Regions from separate parts of the Rhizobium sp. PvP014 genome, predicted to be linked through region 1. Evidence: predicted binding sites of a transcription regulator. Region 1 holds the regulator's gene; each other region holds the start of a gene.
What was found. The regulator LexA, encoded in region 1, represses DNA repair genes until DNA is damaged. The targets are predictions, from matches to a motif close to TGTTCNNNNTGTGTTCNG.

Region 1 (10,378 bases):
TACCAACTGAGCTAATCACCCGTAACCGGTTTGGCGAAGCGTCGTTTCCGCCGGTGTGAGGGCCGTATAAAGAGGAAGTTTGGGCTTGTCCAGCACCTCCCGCGAAATTTGTTGGATCAGCGGCGTCTTTTTTGCGCCAGCGAACTGGCTTTGCGAGGATATCCGGACTTATGGTAACAAAATCAACGGTTTGAAAAATATCGCCTAGATTTCGATAACGCCTTCGGCAAGGCGGATCGCTTGTCCGCCAATCCGGGCTTTTGCAATGGCCCCTTCCTGCACATCGATGTGGAGATGGATAAAGGACGGCCGTCCCATCTCGACGCCTTGCTCGATGAGAAGAGGGTGATGCCCATCCGGCAGGCCGTCGAAATGATGGATCGCGCCGGACAATGCCGCTACCGCCCCACCCGTGGCCGGGTCTTCAGCGATGCCCATATCCGGCGAGAACATCCGGGCATGAAATTTCGCCTGATGATGGACGCCGCCGCGGCAATAGACATAGGCCGAAGCGAGCGCACCCTCGACGAAGGGAGCGACCTTCTCCCAAAGCGGCGCATCGAATTCCATGTCCTGGACAGTTGCAAGATTGTGCAGCGGGATCATCAGGAAAGGCACACCGGCGCTCCAGATCGACGCGACGTGGTTTTCGAACCCGATATCCGTCAACTCGACGCCGAGCGCGTCAGAGATGCCCTGACGGTTCAAAGCGAGGTCGATCCGCTGCGACTTCTTCGGCAGATCGAACTCGGCGAACCCCACCTCCCCCTGGCGCAAACGCACGGCGCACCGAACCGGACCGACCGCCTCTTCAAGGACGCAGACCAGATCTAGATCGCTGTCGCGCCCGTGGGTGCGCTCGGCAAGGGCGATGGCCGTCCCGACCGTCGGATGTCCCGCGAACGGAAGCTCCCGGCCCGGTGTGAAGATTCGCAGCTTTGCCGAATGGGTGGTGTTTGTCGACGACTGGACGAACACCGTCTCCGAGAGGTTCATTTCCTTGGCAATGGCCTGCATCGCGCCATCGTCGAGACCATCTGCATCGAAGATGACCGCAAGCGGGTTGCCGGAAAGCTTAGCGTCGGTGAAAACGTCATAGATGCTGTAGGGACGCGCCAATGCAAACTCCTCCTCATATACCGGGCGCAAAACTGCCCGACGGCGTCCCGTGGCGCAACCCCTGATCAACGTCACCGCCTGGTGATTTAATTGGCGTCGGTTACGGTCGGGCGTGCTGGGCGCCTCGGAGAAGGCCGCGTCGGCACGATAGGCGGCGCCCCAAGCCGAGCGTCACCTGCAGGTGAACAGGTCGCCAACAGTATGTGAGAAAGGCGAGCCATCGCTGGTTCGCCTTTCTCAGTACACCGATATTCAGATGATCGGGAGCGCTTCGTGCTCGCGGGTCTCGGCATTGCCGATCAGTCTTCCGAGCCGCTTGATACCCTCGTCGATCATCTCGTCGTTGGCGCAGGAGAAGCTGATGCGCAGCGTGTTGGCGTTGCTGCCGTCGGCGTAGAACGCCTTGCCGGGCACGAAGGCGACCTTTTCGGTTGCCAGCGACTTCGCCAGAAGCTCGGCACCGTCCATGCCCTCCGGCAGCGTCAGCCACACGAACATACCGCCTTCGGGCTTTGTCCATGTCGTTCCCTTCGGCATGTATTTCGCGAGTGCCGCCAGCATGGAATCGCGGCGACCGCTATAGACCCGCTTGATCTTGGCAACCTGTTCATCGAAACCGCGCGAAGCGACATGCTCGACGGCGATCTGGTTGATCGTCGACGAGTGCAGGTCGGCCGCCTGTTTCAACAACACCAGTTTGCGGATGACCGGCATCGCTCCGACGACGAAGCCGACGCGCAGACCGGGTGCGAGCGTCTTGGAAAAGCTGCCGCTGTAAATCGTGCGGGTCTTTTCGATACCGCCGCTGCGGGCAATGTCGAGCGCAAGGATCGGCGAAACCGGTTCGCCATCGAAGCGCAGGTTCTGGTATGCGGCATCTTCGAGAATCGCGATATCGAGTTCGTCTGCCAGTGCCAGAAGCTTTTCGCGGCCTGCGAGATCGATCGTCTCGCCGGTCGGATTGGAGAAGTCGGCGGACAGATAGGCAAACTTCACCGAGCCACCGGCTTTCGACGCCGTCTCGCGATAGGCTTCCGGCGTGCGGTTGCCGTTGACCGAGAGCTGATCGTAGGTCGGCTCATAGGCATTGAACGCGGAGAGCGCACCGAGATAGGTCGGCCACGTGACGAGCGCCGTATCGTTCGGCGACAGAAACAGTTTGCCGAGGTAATCGAGCGCCTGCTGGGAGCCTGACGTGATGAAGACGTTGTCGGCGGTACAGTCGATACCGATCTTGGCGACATCGGCCACGATCCAGTCGCGCAACGGCTTGTAGCCTTCGCTGACGGAATACTGCAGCGCCGAGTTCACTTGAGCGCCTGAGAAGATATCCGCATAGGCCTTCTGGAATTCCTCGGCCGGAAACAGTGCCGGATCCGGAATGCCGCCGGCGAACGAAATGATGTCCGGCTGCTCCAGCAGCTTCAGCAATTCGCGGATTTCGGAGGCTTTCATGCGGCTGGAGCGCGTCGCGAAAATATGGTCCCAATCAAGCACGGGCGTTTCCTTTTATTTCAATATTCTTGGCTTCGGTTTACATAAGTTCCGACAGGTCAACAATACTGACCTATCGGTTTTTGGTACGGTGTGATCACGAATTGTAAAACGCAAAAGCCCGCGCAAGTGGCGCGGGCTCTCGAATATTTTGCCTCAGTCGACCGGAATTATCAGGCCTTGAGGATCGAGCGGCCCGCGTAGGCAGCCTGAGGACCCAGCATTTCCTCGATGCGGATGAGCTGGTTGTACTTGGCCAGACGATCCGAGCGCGACAGCGAACCGGTCTTGATCTGTCCGCAGTTGGTGGCAACTGCGAGATCGGCAATTGTCGAGTCTTCCGTCTCACCCGAACGGTGCGACATGACGGCCGTGTAGCTTGCCTTGTGCGCTGTTTCGACAGCATCGAGCGTTTCGGTGAGCGAGCCGATCTGGTTGACCTTGACGAGGATCGAGTTGGCTGTGCCCTGACGGATCCCATCGCGCAGACGGGCCGAGTTGGTCACGAACAGGTCGTCGCCGACCAGTTGCACCTTGGAGCCAATCTTGTCAGTCAGATACTTCCAGCCGGTCCAGTCGTCTTCCGACATGCCGTCTTCGATCGAGATGATCGGGTACTTGCCGGCAAGTTCTGCCAGGTAATCGGCCATTGCTTCCGGCTCGAGCGAACGGCCTTCGCCTTCCAGCTCATACTTGCCGTTCTTGAAGAACTCGGTGGCTGCGCAATCAAGCGCCAGGTGAACGTCGTCGCCCGGGCGGTAGCCAGCCTTTTCGACCGATTTCATGATGAAATCGAGCGCTTCCGGAGCGCTCTTCAGGCCCGGTGCGAAACCGCCTTCGTCGCCGACATTGGTGTTGTGACCCTGCGCTGCCAGTTCCTTCTTGAGGACGTGGAAGATTTCCGCGCCCATGCGCACGGCATCCTTCAGCGTCTCGGCGCCGACGGGCATGATCATGAATTCCTGGAAATCGATCGGGTTGTCGGCGTGAGCGCCGCCATTGATGATGTTCATCATCGGGACCGGCAGGAGATGGGCAGAGGCGCCGCCGATATAGCGATAGAGCGGCAGGCCGGACGATTCGGCTGCGGCCTTGGCAACGGCAAGCGAGACGCCGAGAATGGCGTTTGCACCCAGGCGCGACTTGTTCGGGGTGCCGTCGAGCGCGATCAGGGTCTTGTCGATGTGGATCTGGCTTTCGGCATCGAAGCCGCCGATCGCGTCGAAGATCTCGGTGTTGACGGCTTCGACAGCCTTTTCGACGCCCTTGCCACCATAGCGCTTGCCACCATCGCGAAGTTCGACGGCTTCATGCGCGCCCGTGGAGGCGCCCGACGGAACGGCGGCGCGGCCCATCGAGCCGTCTTCCAGATAAACATCCACCTCGACGGTCGGATTGCCACGGCTGTCCAGAATTTCGCGAGCGATGATGTCGGTAATGGCGGTCAAGGGTCTCTCCTCGGTTGATGTGCGAGCCTGAATTCGCAGGCTCAGCGAACAGGCGTGTCATCGACATTGTGCGATCGTCGATGACACGCGGATTACAATCCAGTCAATTCGGCGGTTTTTCGACGCCGTCAGCCTTTTGCGATGGCGTCGAAGGCCAGCAGCTTTTCCAGAAGGCGCGGCATGTCCTTCAGGTGGACCATGTTCGGGCCGTCAGACGGCGCATTGTCAGGGTCTTCGTGGGTTTCGATAAAGACGCCAGCAACGCCGACTGCGACGGCTGCACGGGCAAGCGTTTCGACAAACTCGCGCTGGCCGCCGGAAGAGCCGCCCTGGCCGCCTGGCTGCTGGACGGAATGGGTTGCGTCAAAAATAACAGGGCTTCCGAGCGACGCCATGATCGGCAGCGAACGCATGTCGGAAACGAGAGTGTTGTAGCCGAACGACGCACCGCGCTCGCAGAGCATCACATTGGGATTGCCGCTTTCGAGGAACTTCGCCTGAACATTCTTCATGTCCCAGGGTGCCAGGAACTGCCCCTTCTTGACGTTGATCGCGCAACCCGTCTTTGCAGCCGCGACCAGCAAGTCGGTCTGACGCGACAGGAAGGCGGGGATCTGCAGGATATCGATCGTGTCGGCCACGAGGCCGCACTGCTCTTCCGTGTGGATGTCGGTCAGAACCGGAAAGCCGTATTCCTTCTTGAGATCGGCAAAGATTGCCATCGCGTTGTCCAGGCCGATGCCGCGCTTGCCGGAGATCGACGTGCGATTGGCCTTGTCGAAGGAGGATTTGTAGACGAGGCCGATGCCGAGCTTCTTGCAGAGTTCGACAAGCGTGCCGGCGATCATGAACGCATGATCACGGCTTTCCATCTGACAGGGACCGGCAATCAGCGAGAGCTTTGCCGTGTTTGAGAAAACGACTTTCGAACTCCCCTCGCCCACGGACACTTCAGAATTGGCGGAGACTGTCATTTCACTATTCCTCGAAACCGAATACCACACCTTGCCCCGGGGCTGCCGACACGATCACGCGGCCATCCCTGCGGATGAATGCGACGTCATTAGCAGCAAGGGTGATCTCTGTCACGGCGAGATCGGCGGTCTTGAAGATGATCCCGCGCGCAGCGAGGCGCGACGATAACAAGGGCTTCATCGAAGACCGGAACTCGTCGCTGAACGTGTCGTTGGATTGAATGCGGATGCTGGCATTGGCAGCTTCGATCCGCAGACCGTCTTTCCCTTGCTCGGGTTGCGTCTCGAACACGGTTTCGAAAAGCGGAAGAAACTCCAGCGGGTCATCTGCAGAAAAGACGATCTCTCGAAGGCCTGTAACGGCGTTTGCGTGCTCATCAAGACCACCGCGATCTGCCGGTAATGCGGCCATGCGCTGGCAGGAAAACAGCAAGATGTCATCGACCTCGGGAACTGCCGCGAACGCCAGACGGAATGAGACTTCGCTCTCCCCACCATCGGGCAACTGCATCGGGCGGGAGAATTGAAGCATCTCGCCCGCAGACATGTGCCCGTCCACAAAACGGCTATGATCGGCCGCTGCATCCTGCGTCCCGACGACCACCGCCGATAGACCTTCCCTTTTCCGCTGGCCGCGGAAGCGGATGTCGCGATCGGTGAACACGTTGCCTCGTTTTGCCGCAAGCGAGGCTTGCCGACGGTTCACAATGCCCAGCGGCTCGAGATACGAGCCATCCGCGAAGAATATGCAGGCATTAGCTGTGCCGAAAGGGTGAACACCTTCAGGTGCCACAGTAAAGCCGAGAGCGGTCAACCTCCCCCGCGCTGACGCCAGATCTGCAACGGGCAGAACCAAATGATCGACTGACTTGTTACCCACTAACACCCCCAAAGTCTTATTCCGCAGAACATTGGCTATCGCGGGAAACTCGGCAAGTGCTGCGCACGAACTGAATACGTGATCGAACGCTGAAATGAGACTATTCTTGAGCAAAAATTTGGGGCTTGCGGAACACAGATAGAACATATAGCGTCCGTTCTGCATTTGTTTCCAATTCTGAGGGTCCCGTCCATGCTGACACGCAAGCAACAGGAGTTACTTCTGTTCATCCACGAGCGGATGAAAGAATCAGGCGTGCCGCCGTCGTTTGACGAAATGAAGGACGCTCTCGACCTTGCATCGAAGTCCGGCATCCATAGGCTGATCACCGCGCTCGAGGAGCGTGGCTTTATTCGCCGTCTGCCGAACAGAGCACGCGCGCTCGAAGTGATCAAGCTGCCTGACGCCTATGTGGCGAACCTTCATCCGCGACGGGGTTTTTCTCCCAGTGTCATCGAGGGAAGCCTCGGCAAAACGCAACCGGTCGTCGCTCAGAAGCCGGCGCCGGTCATGGCGGACAATCCGTTCTCGACAAACATCCCGGTCATGGGTCGAATCGCTGCCGGCGTGCCGATCTCCGCGATCCAGAACAACACCCACGACATCGCCGTTCCGATCGAGATGCTGGGTTCCGGCGATCATTACGCGCTCGAAGTGAAGGGCGATTCGATGATCGATGCCGGCATCCTCGATGGTGATACCGTCATCATCAAGAATGCCAGCACCGCAAGTCCGGGCGATATCATCGTTGCCCTGGTCGATGAGGAAGAAGCGACCCTGAAGCGGTTCCGCCGCAAGGGTGCATCGATCGCGCTGGAAGCGGCGAACCCCGCTTACGAGACCCGCATCTTCCCGCCCGACCGGGTGAAGGTCCAGGGCAAGCTTGTCGGCCTTATTCGCCGCTATCATTAAGAACGCTGTTATCCCGGAGATGCGCAGCAACAGCCTCCGGGATGCCAAAGTCGAATTGTCGCGTTCGCCAGTCATAGAACCGGTGGACGGTCCACGGACGGCTTGAGGTCTGTGCGCTGTCTCGCATCGCCGCCGTAATCTTGATGTCTGGCGCTGTCGCGTTCGGAATAATGGTGATTTCCAGTGCGCCAGTCCGGCGCAACGTCCGCCCGCTGAGAAGCAAGGCGCCGGAGCGGCAAGTATCGAAGCGTGCGCCGGGCGAGACGATGATCCGACCGAAATCGCAGGCAAGACCGGTGTATCGGTTGTCTTCGACAGTGACGATCCGGATGTCCTGAGCAGTCTGCGCCGCGCACAGGATTTTCGGCAGACAGGCAAATCGTCCGGGCGTGAATGCTTGAAGAAAGCCCCTGACATATTCGATTTCCCGGCGCGTCAAATCCGGTCGCGAATGTGGTCTAGGTCGTCTGTCATCACTTTTCGCAAGGCTGGCACCTCGCGCTGGTTCCGAAGAGGCAAGAACCGGCAAGGCGAGCGGTTGTTCTCCGGTCTCAAGCACCAGCGCTCGCCGCCATTGATCGTAGATAAATCCCGGCGGCCGGGTTCGATTGAGGGTGATCTTGTCATCCTGTATCAGTCCCACTGACGCGCCGTCTTCGGATATGACGATATCAGGCCTCGGCGCCGAGCCTGAGCGGACCGCAAAGAGCAAAGCCACCGCCATGAACAGCGCGCCTGTCAGCCTCAGCGGCGTGCGCAGCAGCGTCAGAAGCAGAAAGCCTGCCGTCGCCAGCGGCAGGAAAAGCGGGTTCTGCCGGCCGATGGCAATATCGCCGCCCCATGCGGCAACGATCTCGGCAATGCGAATGACGATCCGCAGCCCCTCGCCCATGATGAACAGAAAGGGAGCATCCAGCCCGAACGGCATCAGCAACATGCCAACAAGCCCTGCCGGCATCACCACGAAGGAAATGATCGGCATGGCCGCGAGATTGGCCGCGAGGCCGTAGGTGGTCAGATGGTGGAAATGCTCGATCGAATAGATCGACGTCGAAGTACTGCCGATCAGCGACGTCACCACGATCCCGGCAATGAAATGGAACGTCGCCGCGACACCCGTTATCCACCGGTTGCTACCTTTTGTATCCTCCCTACCTTTCGCGAAATATCGCGTCCAGAGGGCGAACCCTGCCACCAGTGCCGCGGTTGCCGCAAACGACATCTGGAAACTCGGACCCAAAATCTCCGACGGCGAGATGGCGAGGATAATGATTGCCGAAAGGGCGACGTTGCGAAGGCTGATGGAGGGTCGATCGACGAGCACGGCGACCAGCATCACCGCCATCATGATATAGGCCCGCTCGGCGGAAACCCCGAACCCGGAAATCAGGTAATAGGCGGTCGCCATGACAAGCGCACCGAACGCGGCAAACTTCTTGATCGGATAGGCCTGCGCAAAGCCTGGAAACAGCGACAGGACGGAGCGGACGCCGACGAAGAAGATACCGGCTGCCAGCGCCATGTTCAGGCCTGAGATCGCGACGATATGGGCCAGCCCGGACAGACGAAGCGCCTCGGTCGTCTCACGGGAAATTGCACGGCGCTCGTCGGTCACGATTGCGGCAGCAAAAGCGCCCGCATCCCCCTTGACCGTATCGCGGATGCGATTGCCGATTGCGCTGCGAAGCGCAAAAAGCCCTCGCTGCATGTCCGACCATAACCCGGGTTGGTCATCGATCGCGGGTTGTACGCTAGGCGCGCCGTAAAAGAAGCCAACGGCCCCGATTTGATCGAAGTAGGAGGAGAAGGCGAAATCGTTCAATCCGGGAAGCGCCGGGCCAGAGGGTGGCGACAGACGGGCACGGCCGGAAACGCGCTCTCCGATGTCTGCAGGTTCGTGTTGGCTTCTGGCAAGAAGCGACACCCGCTGCGGGGGACGACCGAGCGTGGGCTCAGATGTCTGCTCGATCCTCACGATATAGCGCCAGCGGCGCTGTGCATCCGCTTCGCGTCGTTCGACAATCCCGCTGATGGTCGTCGTGACGGGCGAATCGAGCACGACCGTCGAACACCGCCAGGTTTCGAGCGCTGCCAGCGCAGAACCGGAGAGAAGCATGCAGAGTACAAGGTTGGCACGAGACAGCTGATGCGCGCGATACCGTGTCAGCCCTGCGGTCACCATCGAGATCGCAAGCATGGTTGCGAGAATGAATGGCGATGGCGTCCAAGGAAGTGCGAACCAGATCGCAGCGCCGGCACCCAGCAAGACAGGCAGGAAGAGGAACCCATGACCGTGGGAAACCTCCTCGCTCAACGACGTGCACAGCCATTTGGAAACGGGCCGGTCTCTGACCACGTATACCCTGAAAACATCCTCGGAATGATGGTCGTTTCGACCATCATTCCGGACTTCCGCGGGCATTGTCTGCGATGCCGATTCGGGCATCCAGAGTGCGATTGCGTGGGGTGTCGAAGCAAGCATCACCGGCTTGCTGCTGGCTGCCTCAAAAATCGCTCCGCCATTCGCCATGATGGTTTATCCCGCCGGCTCCGCTGCAGAGACGGTGATTGATAAACGCAACCTGCGCGTTTATATTCTCCTCGTCAACACATTCGCCAAGCTGCGGTTTTCCTTCACGTTACGGCCTCTTACACCATGAGGTTGGGCATCTTTTAAACGTGGCCTGCCTAAATTATTTTCGCGCTGCACAAAATGTCGCAGGAGCGCTTGGCATCACCTTTAGGATCATATAGCTAACTTGCGACGCTTAACTCTTATGGCGCTTTCTGGGCGCCATGCCGCCAACAGGTTGGAGGATCAGAATGACGGAACAAAGCGCAAATCTCGTACTTGGTGATAAGACAGTCGACCTCTCGGTGCGATCGGGCACCATTGGGCCGGATGTTATCGATATCGCAGCCCTGTACAAGCAAACCGGTGCCTTCACCTACGACCCCGGCTTCACGTCGACTGCATCCTGTGAATCCAAGATCACCTATATCGACGGCGACAAGGGTGTTCTCCTGCACCGCGGCTACCCGATCGAGCAGCTTGCTGAACAGGGTGACTTTCTGGAAACCTGCTATCTGCTTCTCTACGGAGAACTGCCGACGGCTGCCCAGAAGAAGGACTTCGATCATCGCGTAACCATGCACACCATGGTTCACGAGCAGATGAGCCGCTTCTTCACCGGCTTCCGCCGCGATGCGCATCCTATGGCCGTCATGTGCGGTTGCGTGGGCGCTCTCTCGGCCTTCTATCACGATTCCACCGACATCACCGATCCGCACCAGCGGATGGTTGCGTCGCTGCGCATGATCGCCAAGATGCCGACGCTCGCCGCCATGGCCTACAAGTACCATATCGGCCAGCCCTTCGTGTATCCGCAGAACGACCTGGATTACGCCTCCAACTTCCTGCGCATGTGCTTTGCCGTGCCGTGTGAAGAATACAAGGTGAACCCGGTCCTGTCGCGCGCCATGGATCGCATCTTCATCCTGCATGCGGATCACGAACAGAACGCGTCGACCTCGACGGTTCGCCTTGCAGG
Region 2 (10,378 bases), 2.2 Mb from region 1:
AATGAAACATGAATTACCGGCCCAGATGACAGTTTTGTGGCCCCTTCCCCATCACGTTTTGCAACGCAATGTTGCCTCAGCCTGTTGTCGCGGCGGCTTCAAAGCCTAAATGAAGCTGCATGGTTGATGATACAAAATCGAGCGCGGACGCGCATGCCGGCACATCTGACGGCACCGACATTCTGCACGAAGTGCTGAACCAGCCCGGGAAATGGGCAGTTTTCTTCGATATCGACGGCACGCTGATCGACATCGCGGATACGCCTGATGGTATCGTCGTGCCTGACGATCTGGCCGAGAATCTGACCCGGCTTTCCGCGAAACTGAGCGGCGCCGTGGCGCTGGTGACGGGTCGGGCTCTGCCCTACGCCGATCAGCTCTTCAAGCCGCATGTCTTTCCGATTGCCGGCCTGCACGGGGCGGAAAGACGATCGATGTCGGGAGCGATCGAGCGGGTAACGCCAGGTCCTGATTTCGAGGCGCTGAAGGTGGATCTTGCCAAGGAAGCAACAGCCTGGCCGGGCGTTCTTGTCGAGGACAAGGGTCTCGCCGTGGCTGCCCACTACCGACAGGCGCCGACATTCAAGGGGCAAGTCGAGGCGGCGATGGAACGCTACCGCGAGCGGGCAGGATCCGACTTTACGCTGCAGCGGGGCAAGATGGTGGTGGAAATCCGCCCTGCCCGCGCCAGCAAGGGCGATGCGCTACGGGCTTTTCTCAGCGAAGAGCCATTTGCCGGCCGGTTGCCGATCGCGATCGGTGACGATGTAACTGATGAAGCGATGTTCAGGGTTGCCAACAAGCTGGGCGGCCACTCGATCCGGATTTCCGATATCGCGGCCGACACCGTCGCGTCGGCAACATTGGGATCGGCGGCCGAACTGCGCGCGCTGATCGCCAAGCTTGCCGCCGCCTGAACTGATTTGAGAATGCATTTTCGAAAGGAAATATCGTGAGCCGTCTAGTGGTCGTATCGAACCGCGTCACCGTTCCGGACGAGACCGGTGCGGCACCTGCCGGCGGCCTTGCCGTAGCCCTGCAGGCAGCCCTTGAGGAACGCGGCGGCATCTGGATGGGTTGGTCTGGCAATTCCAGCGGCAACGAGGAACCCGGCCCGCTCGAGATGCAGGAGCATGGCGCGATCACCTATGCGCTGACCGATCTTACCGACACCGACGTCGAGGAATATTACCACGGCTTTGCCAACCGGGTGCTCTGGCCGATATGCCACTACCGGATGGACTTGGCCGAATACGGTCGCAAGGAAATGGCCGGCTATTTCCGGGTGAACCGCTTCTTTGCGCAGAAGCTTGCGCCGCTTCTCAAGGAAGACGACATCATCTGGGTGCATGACTACCACCTGATCCCGCTGGCAGCCGAACTTCGCCAGATGGGCTTCAAGAACAAGATCGGCTTCTTCCTGCATATTCCGTGGCCGCCGGCGGACGTGCTGTTCACCATGCCGGTTCATGAGCAGATCATGCGCGGTCTTTCGCAGTATGACCTGGTCGGTTTCCAGACGGATTTCGATCTGGACAATTTCGGCGGCGGGCTGGTGCGCGAAGGGATCGGCGAGCGGATCGACGGCGGCAAGAAGTTCTCGACCTTCGGGCGCACCTTCAAGGGCGGCGCTTACTCGATTTCGATCGAGACCGAGATCTTTTCCAAATTCGCGATCAAGGCCGAAAAGAACGCGATGGTGCGCAAGGCGCGCCAGAGCGTCGAGGGCAAGGACCTCATCATCGGCGTCGACCGCCTGGATTATTCCAAGGGCATTACCCAGCGTATCGACGCCTTCGAGCAGTTTGTCGCCACCAACCCGGATCACCACAACAAGGTGACCTATCTGCAGATCACGCCGAAATCGCGCTCGGAAGTGCCGGAGTACGAGCAGATGCAGCGCATGGTGGCCGAACAGGCGGGCCGCGTGAACGGGGCGATCGGCACCGTCGACTGGGTGCCGATCCGCTATATCAACAGATCGGTACCGCGCCCGGTGCTTGCCGGTCTTTACCGGCTGGCGAAGATCGGCCTGGTAACGCCGCTGCGCGACGGGATGAACCTTGTTGCCAAGGAATATGTGGCGGCGCAGGATCCGGAAGATCCGGGCGTGCTGGTGCTTTCACGCTTTGCCGGAGCGGCCCGCGAGCTGCGCGGCGCGCTTCTGGTCAACCCTTACGACATCGAGGGAACGGCGCATGCCATCGCGCGTGGGCTCAGCATGCCGCTCGACGAGCGCAAGCAGCGCTGGCAGATGATGATGGACCACCTGCTGACCTACGACATCAATCGCTGGTGCGACGACTTCCTCAAGGACCTTATCGAGGACTGAGTATCCGCTGGAGCCGCCCCGCAATGCCGGGCGGCTTCAACTTACCTCGAGCGAGGCGGATTGACCGGCCGCCGCCAATGCGCTGAATAGATCCCATTGCCTTTTCATCATTTCGCGACCTGCGGATTGATGCCAATTCATTTCGAGGTCTTCATGCCGGTCGCAGTCACAGCAGAACATATTGCCGAAGCCGAAACCCTGATCCGTCCGCATATCCGCCGCACCCCGACGATGCGGGTAGACATGCAGGATTTCGGGGCCGAACCATGCCAAGTCGATCTCAAGCTCGAGCAGTTGCAGCATTCCGGTTCGTTCAAGGTCCGCGGCGCCTTTACCAATCTTCTTGGCCGCGAGGTGCAGGCGGCGGGTGTGGTTGCGGCATCCGGCGGCAATCACGGGGCAGCGGTTGCCTATGCGGCCCGCAAACTCGGTGTGCCCGCGCATATCTTTGTGCCAAGCGTCGCCTCCAAGGCGAAGATAGATCTTATCCGCTCCTACGGCGCAGAGCTCGTGATCGGCGGCGACCGCTATGCGGATGCGCTTGCTGCCAGCGAGAAGTATGTCGCGCAGTCCGGGGCGATGGCCGTGCATGCGTTCGACCAGGCGGAAACGCTGGCGGGACAAGGTACGCTCGGCAAGGAAATCGAGGAAGACCTGCCGCATATCACGACGTTGCTGGTGGCTGTCGGCGGCGGCGGACTGATCGGCGGTATCGCATCCTGGATGCGCGGCCGGGTGAAGATCGTCGCCGTCGAATCCGACCGCGCGCCGACGCTTTACGACGCCTTTAAGGCAGGCCGCCCCGTGGATGCGCCGGCGGGCGGTATCGCGGCCGATTCGCTTGCGCCAAGGCAGGTCGGGCAGCTGATGTTTCCGGTGGCCCAGGCATTCATCGAGCCGCCGGTTCTCGTGACCGACGAGGACATTCTGAACGCGCAGAAGGCGCTCTGGTCCGGCGCACGGCTGGTGACCGAGCCGGGTGGTGCGGCAGCGTTTGCGGCTGTCTTGTCGGGCAAATACCGTCCGCAACCGGGTGAGCGCGTTTGCGTGCTGGTGTGCGGATCGAACACGACAGCTGTCGATTTCGGCTGAGGTTCGCCCCACTTCCCTTCGTGATGCGGCAGCGATAATGCTGAGACCATGTTTCAGCTAGAACAGCCGGCCACATTCGAGCAGGTCATCAAAAAGAGCCGGTTTCTGGCGATCGCGCTTCCCGTGTTGAGCGAGGGGGAAGCGAAAGATGTCATTGCTGCGCACAGCGTTGCAGATGCCACCCATAACTGCTGGGCCTGGCGGATTGGATCAGCCTATCGATTTTCCGATGACGGCGAGCCGAGCGGGACAGCGGGCAAGCCGATCCTGGCCGCCATGGACGGCCAGTCGCTGGATAAAGCCGTCGTCATCGTGATCCGCTGGTTCGGCGGCATCCTGCTTGGCAGCGGTGGTCTGGTGCGCGCCTATGGCGGTACGGCGGCCGCCTGTCTGAGGGCGGCCCCGCTTGTCGAAGTGAAGCCGTCTGTGCTGGGTGCCGTCAGCATCGAGTTTTCCGACCTCGCAAGAACGAAGGCCAGGTTGCAGTCGATCGAGGATGTGAAGATCACCGAGGAAGTCTTCACAGGGACAGGTGCCGAGCTGCGGATCCAGATACCGGAAGCCGAGCAGGACATCATCTCAAGGCTGATCTCCGACCTCACCAGCGGCAGGTCGGAGCTATCAGTGGATTGAAATCACGCCGCCTTGGCGACGTGATATTCCTTGATCGCGACCATCTTGATGGCCGGGAAGCGTTCGGACTCGTAGCGCAGCGAAAACGAGTCCTGCGCCAGGAAGACCGGATCGCCGTCGAGGTCGCGGGCGATATCGCCGCGCTTGACGGTCAGGAACTTTTCGAGCTCGGCTGGCTGATCCGACGAGATCCAGCGGCAGACGGAGAAGCGGGACATTTCGAACGAGACCGGCAGCGTATATTCCCCCAACAGCCGCTCTTTGAGAACGTCGAGCTGCAGCGCGCCGACGACGCCGACGATGGCGGGCGATCCGTCTTCCGGGGAAAACAGCTGCACGACACCCTCTTCTGCCATCTGCTGCAAAGCTTCCTTCAGCTTCTTCGCCTTCATCGCATCTTCCAGACGCACGCGGCGTAGGATTTCCGGCGAGAAGTTCGGGACGCCCTGGAAGACGAGATTTTCGCCTTCCGTCAGCGTGTCGCCGATACGAAGCGTGCCGTGGTTGGGGATGCCGACGACGTCGCCGGCAAAGGCGGTATCGGCGATGTGACGCTGGGAGGCGAAGAAGAACTGCGGCGCCGTTAGGCCCATCTGCTTGCCGGTGCGGGCAAGCCTTGCCTTCATGCCACGCTCCAGCTTGCCCGAGCAGATGCGCGCAAAGGCGATACGGTCGCGGTGGTTCGGATCCATGTTGGCCTGGATCTTGAAGACGAAGGCCGTCATCTTGTCTTCGCTTGCATGCACGGTGCGGATATCGGCGACCTGGTCACGCGGCGGCGGAGCAAAATCGGCCAGTGCCGTGATCAGATCCCGGACGCCGAGATTGCGCAGCGCCGAGCCGAAGAAGACCGGCGTCAGGTGACCCTCGAGAAAGGCCTTTCTGTCAAACGGGCGGCAGGCTTCCCGCGCCAGTTCGACTTCCTCGACGAAGGCCGCGCGTTCGTTTTCCGGCAGTCGGTCGGCGACGGCCTGGGGTCCGTTGACCGAGATCGCGTCCTCGCTGTCTGGACCACGCACCCGGTTATCGGCCAGGTGGTAGGTTCCGCAGAAGCTCTTGGAGCGACCGATCGGCCAGGTGATGGGGGCCGTATCCAGCGCCAGCTTTTCCTCGACCTCGTCGAGTACCTCGAAAATGTCGCGGCTTTCGCGGTCCATCTTGTTGATGAAGGTGATGATCGGAATGTCGCGCATGCGGCAGACTTCGAACAGCTTCAGCGTCCGCGGCTCGATGCCCTTGGCGGCATCGATGACCATGATCGCCGCATCCACCGCCGTCAGCGTGCGATAGGTATCGTCCGCGAAGTCTTCGTGGCCGGGCGTATCGAGAATGTTGAAGACCTTGTCGGCATATTCGAACGTCATCACCGACGTCACGACCGAGATGCCGCGTTCGCGTTCGATCTTCATCCAGTCGGACCGCGTCTGGATGCGATCCTTCTTGGCCTTGACCTCACCGGCGAGCTGGATGGCGCCCCCGAACAGAAGCAGCTTTTCCGTCAGCGTTGTCTTGCCCGCGTCCGGATGCGCAATAATCGCGAATGTGCGGCGGCGGGAGACCGCCTCTGCAATGGTTTCGGCCATCTTTTATATCCTGTGAATTGCCGCGGTATCTAGCGACTAAAGCCCGCCATTGCAATTGACCTGCCGCGCTGCGGCGCAAACTAATGGCTAATGACCATTCAAGCCCCCTCCTCACCCGTCCTCAATGTCCTGCGTCTTCCGCACGGGCAGGACCTGGATCTGCCCGCCTACGAGACATCAGGTGCTGCCGGCATGGACCTTCGTGCCGCCGTGACCGATGGCGAGCCGCTGACCATCGCACCCGGCAAGCGCGCCCTGGTGCCGACCGGCCTCGTGTTCGAAATCCCCGCCGGGTTCGAGGTGCAGATCCGCCCACGTTCGGGGCTTGCGTTCAAGAACGGCATCACGTGCCTCAACACGCCCGGCACGATCGACAGCGACTACCGCGGCGAAGTGAAGGTTTTGCTGATCAATCTGGGAGACGAGGATTTCGTCATTGCCCGCGGCATGCGGATCGCACAGATGGTGTTCGCGCCCGTTGTCCAGGCGCAGGTCGTCGAAGTTTCCGAGGCAAGTGCGACGGCACGCGGCGCCGGCGGGTTCGGATCCACCGGCGTCTGACGTCTGCCGGAATCCTGTGACACCGATCTAGGTCAATCAGGCGGATACCGTGGGGCGCTCCCCGGCCATCCGATACGAGATCGCCTCGGCAAGGTGTATTCTCCCGATACCATCCTTCTCGTCGAGATCGGCCAGCGTCCGCGCCACCCGCAAGACCCGATGATAGCCGCGGGCGGAGAATTTGAGCTTTTCTGCCGCGTCGCGCAACAATTGCAGCCCGCCCGGATCGAGCTCGGCGAATTTCTCGATCATGGCGGTGGAACACCGCGCGTTGGTGAGAACCGTGTACTGGCCCTCGCCTTCAAAACGCTCTCTCTGCCTGTCGCGAGCGGCCGCCACCCGCTTTGCCACGCCGGCACTCGGCTCTGCCGGCGCCGGGCGGATTAGATCGCTTGCCGAGACAGCAGGCACATCGATACGGATATCGATGCGGTCCATGAGCGGGCCGGAGATACGCGCCTGATAATCCGAAGCGCAGCGCGGACCTCGGGCGCAGCTATGCCCCGGTTGGCCCGCCATACCGCAACGGCACGGGTTCATGGCGGCAACGAGCTGGATGCTGGCTGGATAGGACACACGGTGATTGGCCCGGGCGATGACGCATTCGCCTGTCTCCAAGGGCTGGCGGAGCGCATCGAGAACCTGGGGCGAGAATTCCGGAAACTCGTCGAGGAAGAGGATGCCGTGATGCGCGAGCGACGCCTCTCCGGGCCTTGCGCGCAGACCGCCGCCGACCAAAGCCGCCATCGTGGCGGAATGATGCGGCATGCGATAAGGCCGCCGATCCGACAGCTTTCCGCCCGAGAGCTGGCCGGCGATCGAGTGGATCATCGAGACTTCGAGCAGTTCGGTGGCCGATAGCGGCGGCAATATCGATGGAAGCCGGGCGGCGAGCATCGATTTTCCCGAACCGGGCGGACCGACCATCAAGAGGTTATGGCCGCCGGCAGCCGCGACTTCGAGCGCGCGTTTGGCGCTTTCCTGGCCCTTGATATCGACAAGGTCAGGCAGATTGGCGGGCGGTGCGCGCACGGCCGGTTGAGGGCGCGACATGACCTGCGTGCCGCGGAAATGGTTGGCAAGCGCGATCAGGCTGCGGGGGGCCAAGATATCGACGCCGGGGCCTGCCCAGGCCGCTTCCGCGCCACTCTCTGCCGGGCAGATCAGCCCCTTTCCGATTGCGCTGGCGCTGATGGCTGCCGGAAGCGCACCGGCGACGGCTGCAAGCGTTCCATCGAGATTCAATTCGCCGATCACGACATAATCGGCGAGCATATCGGCGGGCACGGCACCGAGCGCCGCCATCAGGCCGACGGCGATCGCGAGGTCGAAATGGCTGCCTTCCTTGGGCAGGTCCGCCGGGGCGAGATTGACCGTGACCTTCTTGGGCGGCATGGCGAGGCCGGAGGCGTGCAAGGCTGCCTGCACCCGCTCTCGGCTTTCGGCGACTGCCTTGTCCGGCAGGCCGACGATATGCATGCCGATCTTGCCCGGCCCGATCATGACCTGCACATCGACCGGAATGCCCTCAATGCCCTGAAATGCTACCGTTCTGATACGCGCGACCATTCCGACCCGCCCACTTGCGCAAGCTAAGGTGGGGAAATTCCCGCCTACCGTGCCGCAGGTTGAAAGCTCGCACGGTTGTCGGTGAATTTCAAGAACAGGCAGTGAACAATTTCGCGTATGAGACGAAGACAGCGCGCATCAGGTTGCATAACGAGAACAGATGTGAACGGTTATCAGTTCTGCTTGGCGTCGATTGCGTCCCACATGAGGCTCGCGACGTCAGCACCGCCGAACTTCTTCACTTCGCGGATGCCCGTCGGAGATGTGACGTTGATCTCGGTCATGTAATCGCCGATCACGTCGATGCCGACAAAGATGAAGCCGCGCTCGCGCAGAGCCGGCCCGATGCGGGCGCAGATTTCCTTCTCCCGCGGCGTGATATCGGTCGCCTCGGCACGGCCGCCGACATGCATGTTGGAGCGGCTGTCGGTTTCCGCGGGCACACGGTTGATCGCGCCGACCGGTTCACCGTCAACGAGAAGAATGCGCTTGTCGCCCTTGCGCACCGCCGGAAGGTAGGCCTGGGCGATATAGGGTTCGCCGCGATACATCTGGCCGAACATTTCGAGCAGCGACGTGAAGTTGCGATCGTCGCGGGCGGAGTGAAACACGCCGGCGCCGCCATTGCCGTAAAGCGGCTTCAGGATGATATCGCCGAGCTCTTCGCGGAACTTGGCAATTTCAGCCGGGTCACGGGAGATCAGTGTCGGCGGCATCAGGTCGGCGAATTCGGTGACGAAGATCTTTTCCGGCGAGTTGCGCACCCAGGCCGGATCATTGACCACGAGCGTCTTTGGATGAATGCGCTCCAGAAGATGGGTCGATGTAATGTAGCCCATATCGAAGGGCGGATCCTGGCGAAGCTGCACGACATCCATCGTCGACAGATCGGTCGGCTGCTTTTCGCCAAGGGTAAAGTGATCGCCCTTGATGTCACGCACCTGCAGCGGCTCGAGGGCTGCAAAGATGCGGCCGTCGCGCATCGTCAGGCGGTCGGGCGTATAGTGGAACAGCTCGTAACCGCGCGATTGCGCTTCGAGCGCCATGGCGAATGTGGAATCGCCGGCAATGTTGATGCCGGAAATGTGGTCCATCTGAAATGCGACCGTGCGAATTTTCGCCATGACTTCAGCCCCCTAGGATTGGCCCGCCTGATGTAGGACGACGAACCCCGAAAGGCAACCGTGGCCGGGATATTCCGACAGGGCCGCGGCAAGGCCTATGCTGAGGACGGCCCTAGAACGCATCCTGGAAATGGCGCGGAAACCTTCCCGGCAGGACGGCGATGATATCGTATCGCTGAGATAACCCGGACGCATCCTTGCATTTCGACAGCCAGAGATCGCTCGCGGCCCGGATCCGTTTCTGCGATGCATAGGAGACGGCGTCGAGCGCCTGCATCTCGGATTGTCTCGCCTTCACCTCGACGAACACCACGAGATCGCGCTTGCGGGCGATGAGATCGATCTCGCCCAGTTTCGTGCGGTGGCGGAGGGCGAGGATGCGGTAGCCTTTCAGCAGGAGATAGGCAGCGGCGACATATTCCGAGACATGGCCGCGGCGCTCTGCCTTGCGACGTCTGGCGCCGATCTCATCCCGTTGTGCCATCGCGATCCATCAGGTCCCGTTCTTTATGGCGATCAGACGCTGATAGAGATCCTTGCGCGGCAGGCCTGTGATCCGCGCCGCTTCAGTCGCAGCCTTTGCGGTCGGATGCGTTTTGGAAAGGTCCTGCAGGATGGCATCGACCTCAACCTCGCACGGCGCCTCTTCGGGTGCTGGAGGTTCAATCAGAAGGACGATCTCGCCCTTGACGTTGTGGCCGTCTCCATAGTGCGCGGCAAGCTCGGCCAGTGTGCCCCGGCGAAACTCCTCGTAGGTCTTGGTGAGTTCCCGGCAGACGCAGGCAAGCCGGCTGCCGCCCAGGACATCGGCTGCAGAAACGAGCGTGTGGGCGATGCGATGGGGAGATTCAAACAGGATCAGCGTTGCCGGGATCTTTGAAAGTTCGCCAAGCCGGTCGCGGCGGGCTTTGTCCTTGGAAGACAGGAACCCGACGAACAGGAAAGCATCTGACGGCATGCCCGAGCCGACGAGGGCCGCAAGCGGGGCAGACGCGCCGGGGATGGGCACGACCCGATAACCGGCATCGATCGCCATCTGGCCGAGGCGATAGCCGGGATCCGACACGAGCGGCGTGCCGGCATCGGAGACCAGCGCCACGGACTTGCCGGCTTCGAGCGCCGCAATCAGCTTCGGCCCGGCCTCGTTGGCGTTGTGCTCGTGATAAGAATAGGGTCGGTTGACGATGCCGTAGCGATCGAGGAGCACGCGGGTCACCCTTGTGTCCTCGCAGGCCAGCACATCGGCGCCGGACAGGGTTTCGAGCGCGCGCAGCGTGATATCGCCGAGATTGCCGATCGGGGTGGCGACGAGATAGAGCGCCGGCTCGATGGGGCGGGAAGCGATGAACGTATTGCCGACGCGATAGCCACGCTGTCCCTTGATGGGTTCGGCGGCGATTTCGGTGGATTGCTCTGAAGATTGGTCGAGGGTCATCGCCTGTTATGGTCGAGGCCGCAGACTTCGGCAAGCAGAGGCCGGCGAT
Region 3 (10,378 bases), 650 kb from region 1:
GGCGTGCGGGTGTTGTCCGAAGAACGGCCGGCGGATTCGAGCCAGTTGACGTCGAGAAGGTAATTCGGGGCAGGCTCGCCGAAGGAGATGATGCGGTGGGTGTCGAGATCCTCGACCGACTGCGGTTCGCCATAGCGGTTGATATAGGACGGGGCTGCATAGACGTGCATGTGCACGGTGAACAGCTTGCGCTGGATCAGGTCCGACTGCTGCGGCTGGCGAAGGCGGATGGCGCAGTCCGCATGGCGCATGTTGACGTCGACTTCCTCGTTATCGAGGATGAGCTGGATCGACATTTCCGGATAAAGCTGCAGGAACTCCTGCACCTTGTCGGTGAGCCAGCCCTGGCCAAGGCCGACCGTCGTCGTGACGCGCAGCTTGCCCGACGGCTTTTCCGTCGTCTCGGTCAGCTGCATCTTCACGGTTTCGAGCTTCAGAAGCACGTCATGCGCGGTGCGATAAAGAAGCTCGCCCTGTTCGGTAAGGATGAGGCCGCGGGCGTGGCGGTGGAACAGTTTGACGCCGACGTCCTGTTCCAGCGCGCTGACCTGCCGGCTGATTGCCGACTGGGACAGATGCAGCTTGTCTGCCGCATGGGTGAAGGATCCCGCCTCCGCCGCAGCGTGGAAGATGCGCAACTTGTCCCAGTCGAGAGGTACGCCCATGCTTACTCCGCAGCAATGGCAACCGGCTGAATGCCGGCGAGGTAACGTTCGGCTTCGAGCGCTGCCATGCAGCCCATGCCGGCGGCGGTGATCGCCTGTCGGAAGGTGTCGTCGGTGACATCGCCCGCGGCAAACACACCGGGAACGTCGGTCATCGTGGAATCAGGCGCCGTCCAGAGATAGCCGCCGTTCTTCATCTTCAGCTTGTCCCTGAAGAGCTCGGTCGCCGGCGCATGGCCAATCGCCACGAACACGCCGTCGATCGGCTGATCGGAGATCGTGCCGGTCCTGGTATCACGCAGGCGCACACCCTCGACCGATGGCGGCAGTGGCGCGCGGGCCGGCTTACCGGTGACCTCGGCAATTTCGGTGTTCCACATGACCTTGACGTTGGGGCGCTGGAACAGGCGCTCGGACAGGATCTTTTCCGACCGGAACGAATCACGCCGGTGGACGACCGTCACGGTCTTCGCGATATTGGAGAGATAGAGCGCTTCCTCGACTGCGGAGTTGCCGCCGCCGACCACGATCACATCCTTGTTGCGATAGAAGAAGCCGTCGCATGTGGCGCAGGCGGAAACGCCAAAACCCTGGAACTGCTGCTCGCTTTCGATGCCGAGCCATTTGGCCTTCGCACCGGTCGCGATGATGATCGTATCGGCAGTCCAGACGGTGCCGGAATCGGTGCGGACCGTGAAGGGGCGATGATTCATCTCGACCTCGGTCACGAGATCGTTGACGATCTCGGTGCCCACATGGACCGCCTGCTGCAGCATCTGCTCCATCAGCCAGGGACCCTGGATCGGATCGGCAAAGCCCGGATAGTTTTCAACGTCCGTGGTGATCATCAGCTGACCACCCTGTTCCATGCCTGCAATCAAGACCGGCTTCAGCATCGCACGCGCTGCGTACACCGCAGCTGTATAGCCGGCGGGGCCGGAACCGATGATCAGAACCTCTGTATGACGGGCGGACATGATGACGTTTCCTTTCCAAGACCGTGTCGGGCGCGTGGCGCCGCTTCCTCATATAGGAAGCCATTATTCGGTCTGCCGCTTTTGACACGTCATGTAAGGGCCATCCATGCAACATTGCAAGGGCAGCCTTGCGATAACAACAAGACAGTTGGAACTGCCCGGTAGAAACGTCAGGCCAACTGCGATTGGATGTGTCTCTAGGTGCACCTCGGTTGACAACAACTGGACCGGCGCACGAAATTTTCTTGCGTCGGAACGATGTTATTGTATGTCTTCGCGACACCGAGATGGATACCCGGGAGCCTGCGTGCTCCCGTCAATTTTGAAGGCAGGCACTACACATGGTCGTGAAAGTCGAACTCGATACCATCGACCTGAAGATCCTTCGCGAATTGCAGAAGGACGGACGCATGACCAATGTCGAGCTGTCCGAACGGGTCGGCATATCGGCGCCGCCCTGTCTGCGGCGCGTTCGCAAGCTGGAAGAGAACGGCATCATCAAGGGTTATCGCGCCATGCTGCAGGCGTCGCTGCTCGGATACGATCTTGTCGCCTTCTGCATGGTGGGACTGAAGCAGCAGTCGGACAGCAAGCTGAAGGCCTTCGCGGCGGATATGGAAACGCGGACCTTGGTGCGTCAGGCCTGGATGGTCTCCGGCGAGACCGATTTCCTGCTGCAATGCGTGGCCGAGAACCTCACCGTCTTCCAGGATTTCGTCATCGAGGATCTGACCGCGGTCGACAATGTCGATACGGTTCGCACCATGCTGACGATCCGGCAGGTCAAGGATGCGCCGGTCGTGCAGATCTAGGGTCGTCTCGATCGAGATCGTCCGAGGGGCAGGGAGCAGGAACCAGAGCATGTCCAGCCACGACATCGAGCTTGTGATCACCTGGGTTGATGGTTCGGACCCGGATCATCGCGCGAAGCGCCTGCAATACGATGACGTTGCGTCGAGTTCGCACGCGGTGGCATCCAGCCCGACGCGGTTTGCCGATAACGGCGAGATCTACTATCTCATCGCCTCCGTGCTGAAATACGCGCCGTTCATCACCAAAATTCACATCGTCACGGACGGGCAGAAGCCGGAATTCGTCGACAGTTTTGCGCAGGCGGGTTTCTGCACGGAAGATTTCATCGCCATCGTTGATCACAACGTGGTCTTCGACGGGCTTCCGGCCGTGCTGCCGACGTTCAACTCGCTGTCGATCGAGGCTGCGGTCTGGAATATTCCGGGGCTTTGCGAGAATTTCGTCTACAGCAATGACGACTTCTTTCTGAACGCTCCGACATCTGCCTCCGCGTTCTTTCGCGACGGCAAGCCGATGCTTTACGGGCGCGTGAAAAGCGGATTGCGATCCCGCCTGAAGCAGTGCCTGCGGTGGTTCAAGCGGCAGCGGGCGGAAGCGTCCAACGCTGTTCCGAGCTTTACCGTCGCGCAGGAGAAGGGGGCAGAGCTGGCGGGTGCGAAGAACCGGTTTCTGCAGGTCGGCCATTACTTTCACGCGGTCAGACGCTCAACGCTTGCCGATTACTATGCAGCGCATCCCGACGTGCTTCGCCAGCAGCTCTCCCATCGCTTTCGCAACATCGCCCAGCATTCGCCGGTTGCGCTTGCAAATCATCTCGAGATGGAGCGCTTTGGCGCGACCCCGTTACCCGAACACCGCACGGCCTATATCAAGCCGCGGCAGAAGCGGGCGGTCGCACCTGTGCTCGCCATGATCGAACAGGGGTCGACGCCGTTCGGATGTATCCAGAGCCAGGACGAACTCAGCATCGAGCTTCGCCAGGCGCTGACTGACGTGATGATAACGAAATTTCACACCCATCTGCCGCACCGGCTTATCGAACACCTGCGGGCGGCAGACTGACGAGGTTACCGGTGTAGACAGGACTGCCGAGGTTACGGCAGCAAGACTTGGAGAACGTGCGTGGTACGAAAGAAGAGTAAGCTTGAGGCACTGCTGTCCTTCAACCGCTACCGCAAGCGCTGGGGAGCTGCGAAATACGCCAAGCTCGACCAGGATTACGCGGGCATGAAGCAGCGGCTGATCGAGGATTCGGATCGCGAGCACCGGTCGGGCAAGCAGAAGTCGCTCGACGATCACATGGCGAACCTGAGACTGGAGTTTAAAGGCCAGCCGGAACTGCTGTTCTATCATGCACAGCTTATCGTCCTCATGCGGCGCGAATATAATGTCCGGGAGACGTACCAGCAGTTCAAGACCCTGTGGGAGAATGAAGCGCCGTTCCTCACCGCCCATCTCGATCTGCGTTGGCTGATCTCCGCGAGCGACAGCATCGCCGATCTCGACGAGGACATGACGGCAAGGGCGATCGCCATGATCGGCTCCTCGCTTGCCAACACGATCAAGGTTTACGAGACCGACCGCTTTATCCATGGCGGCGACGAGCGTCCTGTCTCACAAGATGCGATCGAACAGACGCAAGGTGCGCCGATGCACAGGTTCAACGGGATGTATCTGTTCAAGGTGGGGACCGACGACACGCTGCGAAACATGCGCTGGCGGCTCGATCCCTTTTTCAAGCAGGGAATTGCCGGCGAGATCGCGAAGGCGATCTACGACCGCCTGCAGGAGAACGACACGGCATTCAGCCGGTTACGAGCGCTCCACCACCGCGATCGCAGCGGGTGGTGGTAGCAGGCGCTTAAGCTGTCCCGGTTCAGGATGGCTCGCCATTCTTCGCTCGCTGCTTTTTGCGCTGCTTGACCAGCCTGTCCTTCTTGGACCTGATCCGCAGACCTCTTGCGAGATTGTAGATGACGCGAAGCGGCATGGTGATCGTGATCAGCTTGCCGAGGTTGCGGTTGCTGTTTTCCAGCCGTTCGGAAAGGACCTGGATGGCGGCAAACACAAAGTTGCTGTTGCCGATATCGGGGAAGTGGCGCGATAGGGCCTTGTAGGGATTGAAAGCTGTTCTTCCTGCCATTTCGAGCTTGTCGCTGTTGGCGAGGAGTTGCAGCACCGACTGTTCGAACGTCCAGTCGTGGATGTGGAACATCTGCCACTTGCGGCTGCGGCGTCCCGAGAAACCGCAAAGCACGACCTTGGCCTGCGGCACCTTCTCGCAGAGCCAGACCGAAAGGGCGAAGCCTGAACTGGCGGTATGGTCGCGCGGGTAGAAATCTTCGAGGTAGCTGCAAAGGTCGATGGCGCCTGCTGCGACGCCGCCGAACTCGGCCGGTTCCGTCACCTGTTCCATCGTGGCGGCGCGCATGCTCATGACGCCGGTAAACCCGGGGCCCGGCAGCAGGGCCAGCACCTTGTCGAGAGCGTTGTCGTAGATCAGTTCGGACCCGACGCGGCTCGTGCGTGCCACCAGCAGCGAATTGCGCGTGAACGGCGTTTTCAGCACCTTGCTGACGTAGTTGAAAAAGACGAACAGCGTCGTTTCCGGATAGGCGGCGTGGATCTCGTTGAAGTTCTGCTCGTCACTGTTGGCGACAAGGACGATGTGGGTATAGCCGGCGAAAAACTGCTGCCAGTCTTCCTCGTTCATAAGGCCGCTCGTCGTCGGTCTGTGCTGCGCCATCCCGGCAGAAAGTTCCGTCATTTGAAGCGTCCTCCATGCAGATGCGGGCAGAGCCGGACCGGTTGCGTGGCACCGAATACCTCTGAAGTTTTCATGGTCTGGTCTCTAAAAGCGTTTCGTAGATTTCCGCCAGACTGTTGGCTTCCTTTTCGATGGCGAAGGCGACGCGCACATGCTCGCGACCGCTCCAGCCCTGCTGGCGGGCCAGTGCAGGGTTTTCGAAATAGGTGCGCAGCGCATCGCGAAGCGCCGTGTAATCGCCGGCCGGAACGACCGATCCGGTCTCACCTTCGACGATCATTTCGGAATAGGCGCCGGCATCGCTTGCAACGACTGCGGTTCCCGATGCCATCGCCTCGAGCGGCGTCAGTCCGAAGCCCTCATTGCGGGACGGCGCCACATACAGAGACAGGCGACGGTACCAAGGCTTGATGTCGTCCACTTCGCCCATGAACAGGATGCGATCTGTCAGACCGCTCATGGCGACATCGGCTTTCAACGCATCGCCGAAAACCTTGTTGTCCGGCGTGACACGTCCGCAGACGACGCCCGTCCATTCGGGATAGGACGGCAACAGTTCGATCAGGGCGCGCACGAAAAGGTCTGTGCCCTTCTGATGCCGAACGCGCCCGAAGCAGCCGATCAGATGCTTGCCGAAACCATCTGCCGGGGAGGAAGGGTCGGATGGGCCGGAGGGACGGAAGAGATCGAGATCGACGCCGTGGTGCACCACCTTATAGGGCACTTTCAGGTATGAACCCGATCGTGCAGACGTCGCGACGACCGCATCCATCTTGCTGATCAGAAAACCCGTCCATGCGGAATGGGTTCGTTGCGCGGCGGAGGTGAACAAGAGCTTCAACGGCATCCGCAGCACATCGCGCATGAAGAGGCCGGGCAGCATCTCGATATTGCGGCGGGCATGCCAGACACGGGCGCGCCGCCCTGATGGCGGTGACCACAGCGCGGCAAGGTCGGCATAGCGGATGTGGGGAAGGTGGGAGGGCAGGCCAGGTCCCAAGACCGCGATCTTCTGACCCTTTGCCCATTGCACCGGAATCAGCTGGACGATCGTGGACGTCACGCCGGAGAGCCGCTTCTTGAAGTTCGGCGCGATCACTTCGATATCGGATATATCGACCACGGAGCCGGGAGCGATACCGCTGCCCATCTCCGTGGCGACTTCGCCAGACGTTTCCACGAGCGATCAGCCCCAGGAGATGGCGAGGATCTCGTAGGCCTTGGAGCCGCCAGGGGCGACGACTTCGATACTGTCACCCTTTTCCTTGCCGATCATGGCACGGGCGATGGGTGAGGAGATCGAGATGCGGCCAGCCTTCACGTCGGCTTCCTGATCGCCGACGATCTGATAGGTTTTTTCCTCTTCGGTATCCTCATCGATTAGCTTGACGGTTGCGCCGAACTTGATCGTGGAACCGGACATCTTGGAGAGGTCGATCACTTCGGCGCGGGCCGTGAAATCTTCCAGCTCGCCGATGCGGCCCTCATTGTGGCTCTGGGCTTCCTTGGCCGCGTGGTATTCGGCGTTTTCCGAAAGGTCACCATGGGCGCGCGCTTCCGCAATCGCTTCGATGATGCGGGGACGCTCCTCCTGCTGGCGCCAGCGCAGTTCTTCCTGCAACTGGGTAAACCCCTTCGGCGTCATCGGTACCTTTTCAACCATTTTCTTGTCCTTAAGGCGCATGTCCGCGGATGCCGCGGACACAAAAAGAAACAGGTTCCGGAGCGGTAACTTCGGAACCATCTGCAGCATCTGAATTTAGGGCATCATAACAGAATTTCGACTGCTCCCGCTAGGAAAATCGAAATGGTGTCAGATGCGCCAGCTGGAGTTGAATGAATCAAACGTCCCTCGATTTGTCAACGGGTTGACGCAGTCATAAAGAACATATAGAGAACGCACTAATGAAGAAGTCGCTGAAAGAACGGTTGGCGATCCTGTCGGACGCTGCCAAGTACGACGCCTCCTGCGCCTCCAGCGGGACATCGAAGAGAGATTCGTCGGTATCCGGCGGTTTGGGTTCGACCGAAGGGTCCGGCATCTGCCATGCCTATGCCCCGGATGGCCGTTGCATCTCGCTTCTGAAAATCCTTATGACGAATTTCTGCATCTACGATTGCGCCTACTGCATCAATCGTTCCTCCAGCAATGTCGAGCGGGCCCGGTTCACGCCCGAAGAGGTTATCTGGCTGACGCTGGAATTCTATCGGCGCAATTATATCGAGGGTCTGTTCCTGTCGTCGGGCATTATCCGCTCGTCCGATCACACGATGGGCGACATGGTACGGATCGCGCGGGAATTGCGGACCGTTCATAATTTTCGCGGCTACATCCATTTGAAGACGATCCCGGAAGCGTCGCAGCAGCTGATCGAGGAGGCGGGGCTGTATGCCGACCGTCTGTCGATCAACATCGAACTGCCGACCGATGCCGGGATCAGCCAGTTTGCGCCGGAAAAGCGGCCCGCCAATATTCGTCGCTCGATGGGCGATCTGCGGCTGAAGATCGAGGAGATGCGCGACCCGACGCTGCAGACCAAGCGTCGCAAGCGGTTCGCGCCTGCCGGCCAGAGCACGCAGATGATCGTCGGGGCAGACGGCGCCAACGACGCGACCATTCTCGGGACGAGCGCCAGGCTTTACGGCAGCTACAGCCTGAAACGCGTCTATTACTCCGCCTTCAGCCCGATCCCGGACTCGTCGAAGACACTGCCGCTGATCAAGCCGCCTTTGATGCGCGAGCATCGGCTCTATCAGGCGGACTGGCTTTACCGGTTCTACGGGTTCGAGATCGGCGAGATTACGGCGTCCACGGAAAACGGCATGCTGGATCTAGACCTTGATCCGAAGCTTGCCTGGGCGCTCGGCAACCGCGACAAGTTTCCGGTCGATGTGAACAGGGCGGACAAGGAGACGCTGCTGCGGGTGCCGGGTTTCGGGACCAAGACCGTCGGAGCGATCCTGTCGTCGCGCAGGTTTCGCAAGCTGCGGCTGGAGGATTTAAAGCGGCTGAGCGTGTCTCTGAAGAAGGTACAGCCCTTTATCACCTGCGAAGGGTGGACACCGCGCAAGCTTGCCGACCGGGCCGATCTGCGATCCATGTTCCAGCCAAAGCCGGAGCAGCTGTCGCTTCTATGATGTACCGAGTCTTGTTGCGGGGGAGAGGCGATCTGACCGAGTGGCGCGATGCTGCGCGTGCCTATCTGGCGGCCGGCATCGCACCTGATCGTGTCGAGTGGCGCACGATGGACGACACGGACGGATTGTTCGGGCTGGACGGCAATCAGTTGCCTGAGCCTGTCGACAAGCCGGTGACGCAGGGTGTTCCTCCAGCCTTTCTGAAGCTTGCCGCCTCGGTCATCTGCCATTCCGATCCGACGCGGTTCTCGCTTCTCTACCGGATGCTGTTTCGCATGGCGCACGGGCGCAATTTTCTGGGTATGGCGACCGATCCAGATGTGGTGGCGGCAAACCGGATGTCGAAGTCGATCGGCCGCGACTATCACAAGATGACCGCCTTCGTCCGTTTCAAGGAAATTCCACTGCCGGAGGGTGTTGCCGGACGCCGGCGCTTTGTGTCCTGGTTCGAGCCTGATCATTTTATCATCGACCGTGTGGCCCCGTTTTTCCAGCGTCGTTTCAACGACATGGACTGGCTGATCGTGACGCCCAGGGGTTCGGCGTCCTGGGATGGCGAGACCCTGCGGACCAGCGATGAGCCCGCCGAAAAGCCAGACCTTCGCGACGACACGGACGATCTGTGGCGGACGTACTATGCCAATATCTTCAACCCCGCGCGGCTGAAGGTGAAGATGATGATGTCGGAAATGCCGAAGAAGTACTGGAAGAACCTGCCCGAGGCAGAGCTTATTCCGGGCATGATCGCCAGCGCCGAGGCAAGTGTGATCGAGATGGGACGCAAGGCGGCGAGCGAACCCCTGGCGTTCCACCATCGCATCCAGGAAGCCGCAGCACGGGTGCCAATGCCAGAAGGGCCGACCGCCGGTACAATCGAGGCCTTGCGGGAGGAAGCACGTCGCTGCACCCGCTGCGACCTCCATTGCATGGCGACCCAGACGGTTTTCGGCGAGGGGCCTGTCAATGCCAAGGTGATGATCGTCGGCGAGCAGCCGGGCGATCAGGAGGATCTGGCCGGGCGCCCCTTCGTCGGGCCGGCGGGCAAAGTGTTCAACGAGGCGGTGAGCGCGGCCGGGATCGACCGGACGCAATTCTACATCACCAATGCGGTGAAGCATTTCAAATACGAGCCACGCGGCAAGCGGCGCATTCACCAGAAGCCAAATATGGGCGAGGTGCAGCAGTGTCGCTGGTGGCTCGTCCAAGAACTCGATCTGGTGCAGCCGAAGCTGGTCGTCGCGATGGGTGCGACCGCGCTGTTTTCACTCACCGAGATGCGCCACAAGCTGGAGGACGTCCGGAGCAGGCCGATTGCCATGCAGAACGGTCGGACGCTGTTTGTCACCGTGCATCCGTCCTACCTGCTTCGCATTCCCGATCTGGGGCGAAAGGCGGAGGAGGTGGCGCGGTTCAAAGAGGATATCGTGGCGATCGGACGCCTGGCTTCGTAAGCGAAGCATCAAGTTCATTGGTAGGCCCAGGTTTCAATTGACTTCGTCTTGAAATGAAAGCTGTATTCGGCGGGGTCTCTCAAGACTATAGCTGGGGAATATGTCGAATACAGACGTTGCGGCCACACCGCCATTCAAGACGCAACCTTTCGGATCCACGCTTCGGTGCGAATATTCGCTGATGGAGGCGGTCGGGTATATCATTCTCTGGTTGATCATCAGTGTGTTGACACTTGGGATCGGTGCGTTCTTCGCTGTTTACTACTTCTACAAGAGCATCATCAACAAGACCTACCTGATCGGCCGGGACGGCCAGCGGATCGCGCGGCTCGAATGCGAACTCAATCTGGCGGAGATGATCGGTCACATCCTGATCTGGATCCTGATCTCCATCGTGACGCTTGGGATCGGTCTCGTGTTCTACGTCTTCCGCACGCTGCGCCTCTGCTTCAACAGAACGAGGCTCGTCTATATCTGAGCGCGCTCAGTGTCCCGAGCCGATCGCGCTTTCGTCGATATGGGCGCGGGCGTAGATCGTGCGGGCGGTCGCTGCGAGGATAAGCAGGA

Region 2: J3A65_RS19505 (YifB family Mg chelatase-like AAA ATPase) is a predicted target of LexA. The motif match lies at 7,861-7,878, and genes of this name have one in related genera.
Region 3: J3A65_RS11795 (putative DNA modification/repair radical SAM protein) is a predicted target of LexA. The motif match lies at 7,105-7,122, and genes of this name have one in related genera.

The regions. Positions count from the first base shown of each region.
Region 1 is NZ_JAGIOT010000002.1:838,248-848,625, reverse strand. Features, by position in the region: tRNA gene J3A65_RS08775 (tRNA-Lys) at 1-21, opposite strand, end outside; gene J3A65_RS08770 (PhzF family phenazine biosynthesis protein) at 205-1,119, opposite strand; gene J3A65_RS08765 (PLP-dependent aminotransferase family protein) at 1,372-2,616, opposite strand; gene eno (phosphopyruvate hydratase) at 2,787-4,061, opposite strand; gene kdsA (3-deoxy-8-phosphooctulonate synthase) at 4,190-5,035, opposite strand; gene J3A65_RS08750 (VOC family protein) at 5,040-6,080, opposite strand; gene lexA (transcriptional repressor LexA) at 6,108-6,827, shown strand; gene J3A65_RS08740 (ComEC/Rec2 family competence protein) at 6,808-9,357, opposite strand; gene gltA (citrate synthase) at 9,651-10,378, shown strand, end outside.
Region 2 is NZ_JAGIOT010000002.1:3,086,388-3,096,765, reverse strand. Features, by position in the region: gene otsB (trehalose-phosphatase) at 120-917, shown strand; gene otsA (alpha,alpha-trehalose-phosphate synthase (UDP-forming)) at 953-2,332, shown strand; gene J3A65_RS19525 (threonine/serine dehydratase) at 2,486-3,424, shown strand; gene J3A65_RS19520 (YigZ family protein) at 3,473-4,057, shown strand; gene J3A65_RS19515 (peptide chain release factor 3) at 4,060-5,640, opposite strand; gene dut (dUTP diphosphatase) at 5,731-6,201, shown strand; gene J3A65_RS19505 (YifB family Mg chelatase-like AAA ATPase) at 6,238-7,770, opposite strand; gene gshB (glutathione synthase) at 7,944-8,894, opposite strand; gene J3A65_RS19495 (YraN family protein) at 9,007-9,378, opposite strand; gene rsmI (16S rRNA (cytidine(1402)-2'-O)-methyltransferase) at 9,388-10,329, opposite strand.
Region 3 is NZ_JAGIOT010000002.1:1,489,550-1,499,927, reverse strand. Features, by position in the region: gene J3A65_RS11835 (LysR family transcriptional regulator VtlR) at 1-665, opposite strand, end outside; gene trxB (thioredoxin-disulfide reductase) at 668-1,642, opposite strand; gene J3A65_RS11825 (Lrp/AsnC family transcriptional regulator) at 1,984-2,454, shown strand; gene J3A65_RS11820 (Stealth CR1 domain-containing protein) at 2,504-3,517, shown strand; gene J3A65_RS11815 (hypothetical protein) at 3,578-4,309, shown strand; gene J3A65_RS11810 (3-deoxy-manno-octulosonate cytidylyltransferase) at 4,332-5,222, opposite strand; gene J3A65_RS11805 (glycosyltransferase family 4 protein) at 5,293-6,345, opposite strand; gene greA (transcription elongation factor GreA) at 6,409-6,885, opposite strand; gene J3A65_RS11795 (putative DNA modification/repair radical SAM protein) at 7,128-8,360, shown strand; gene J3A65_RS11790 (UdgX family uracil-DNA binding protein) at 8,360-9,811, shown strand; gene J3A65_RS11785 (DUF6693 family protein) at 9,912-10,289, shown strand; gene J3A65_RS11780 (MFS transporter) at 10,296-10,378, opposite strand, start outside.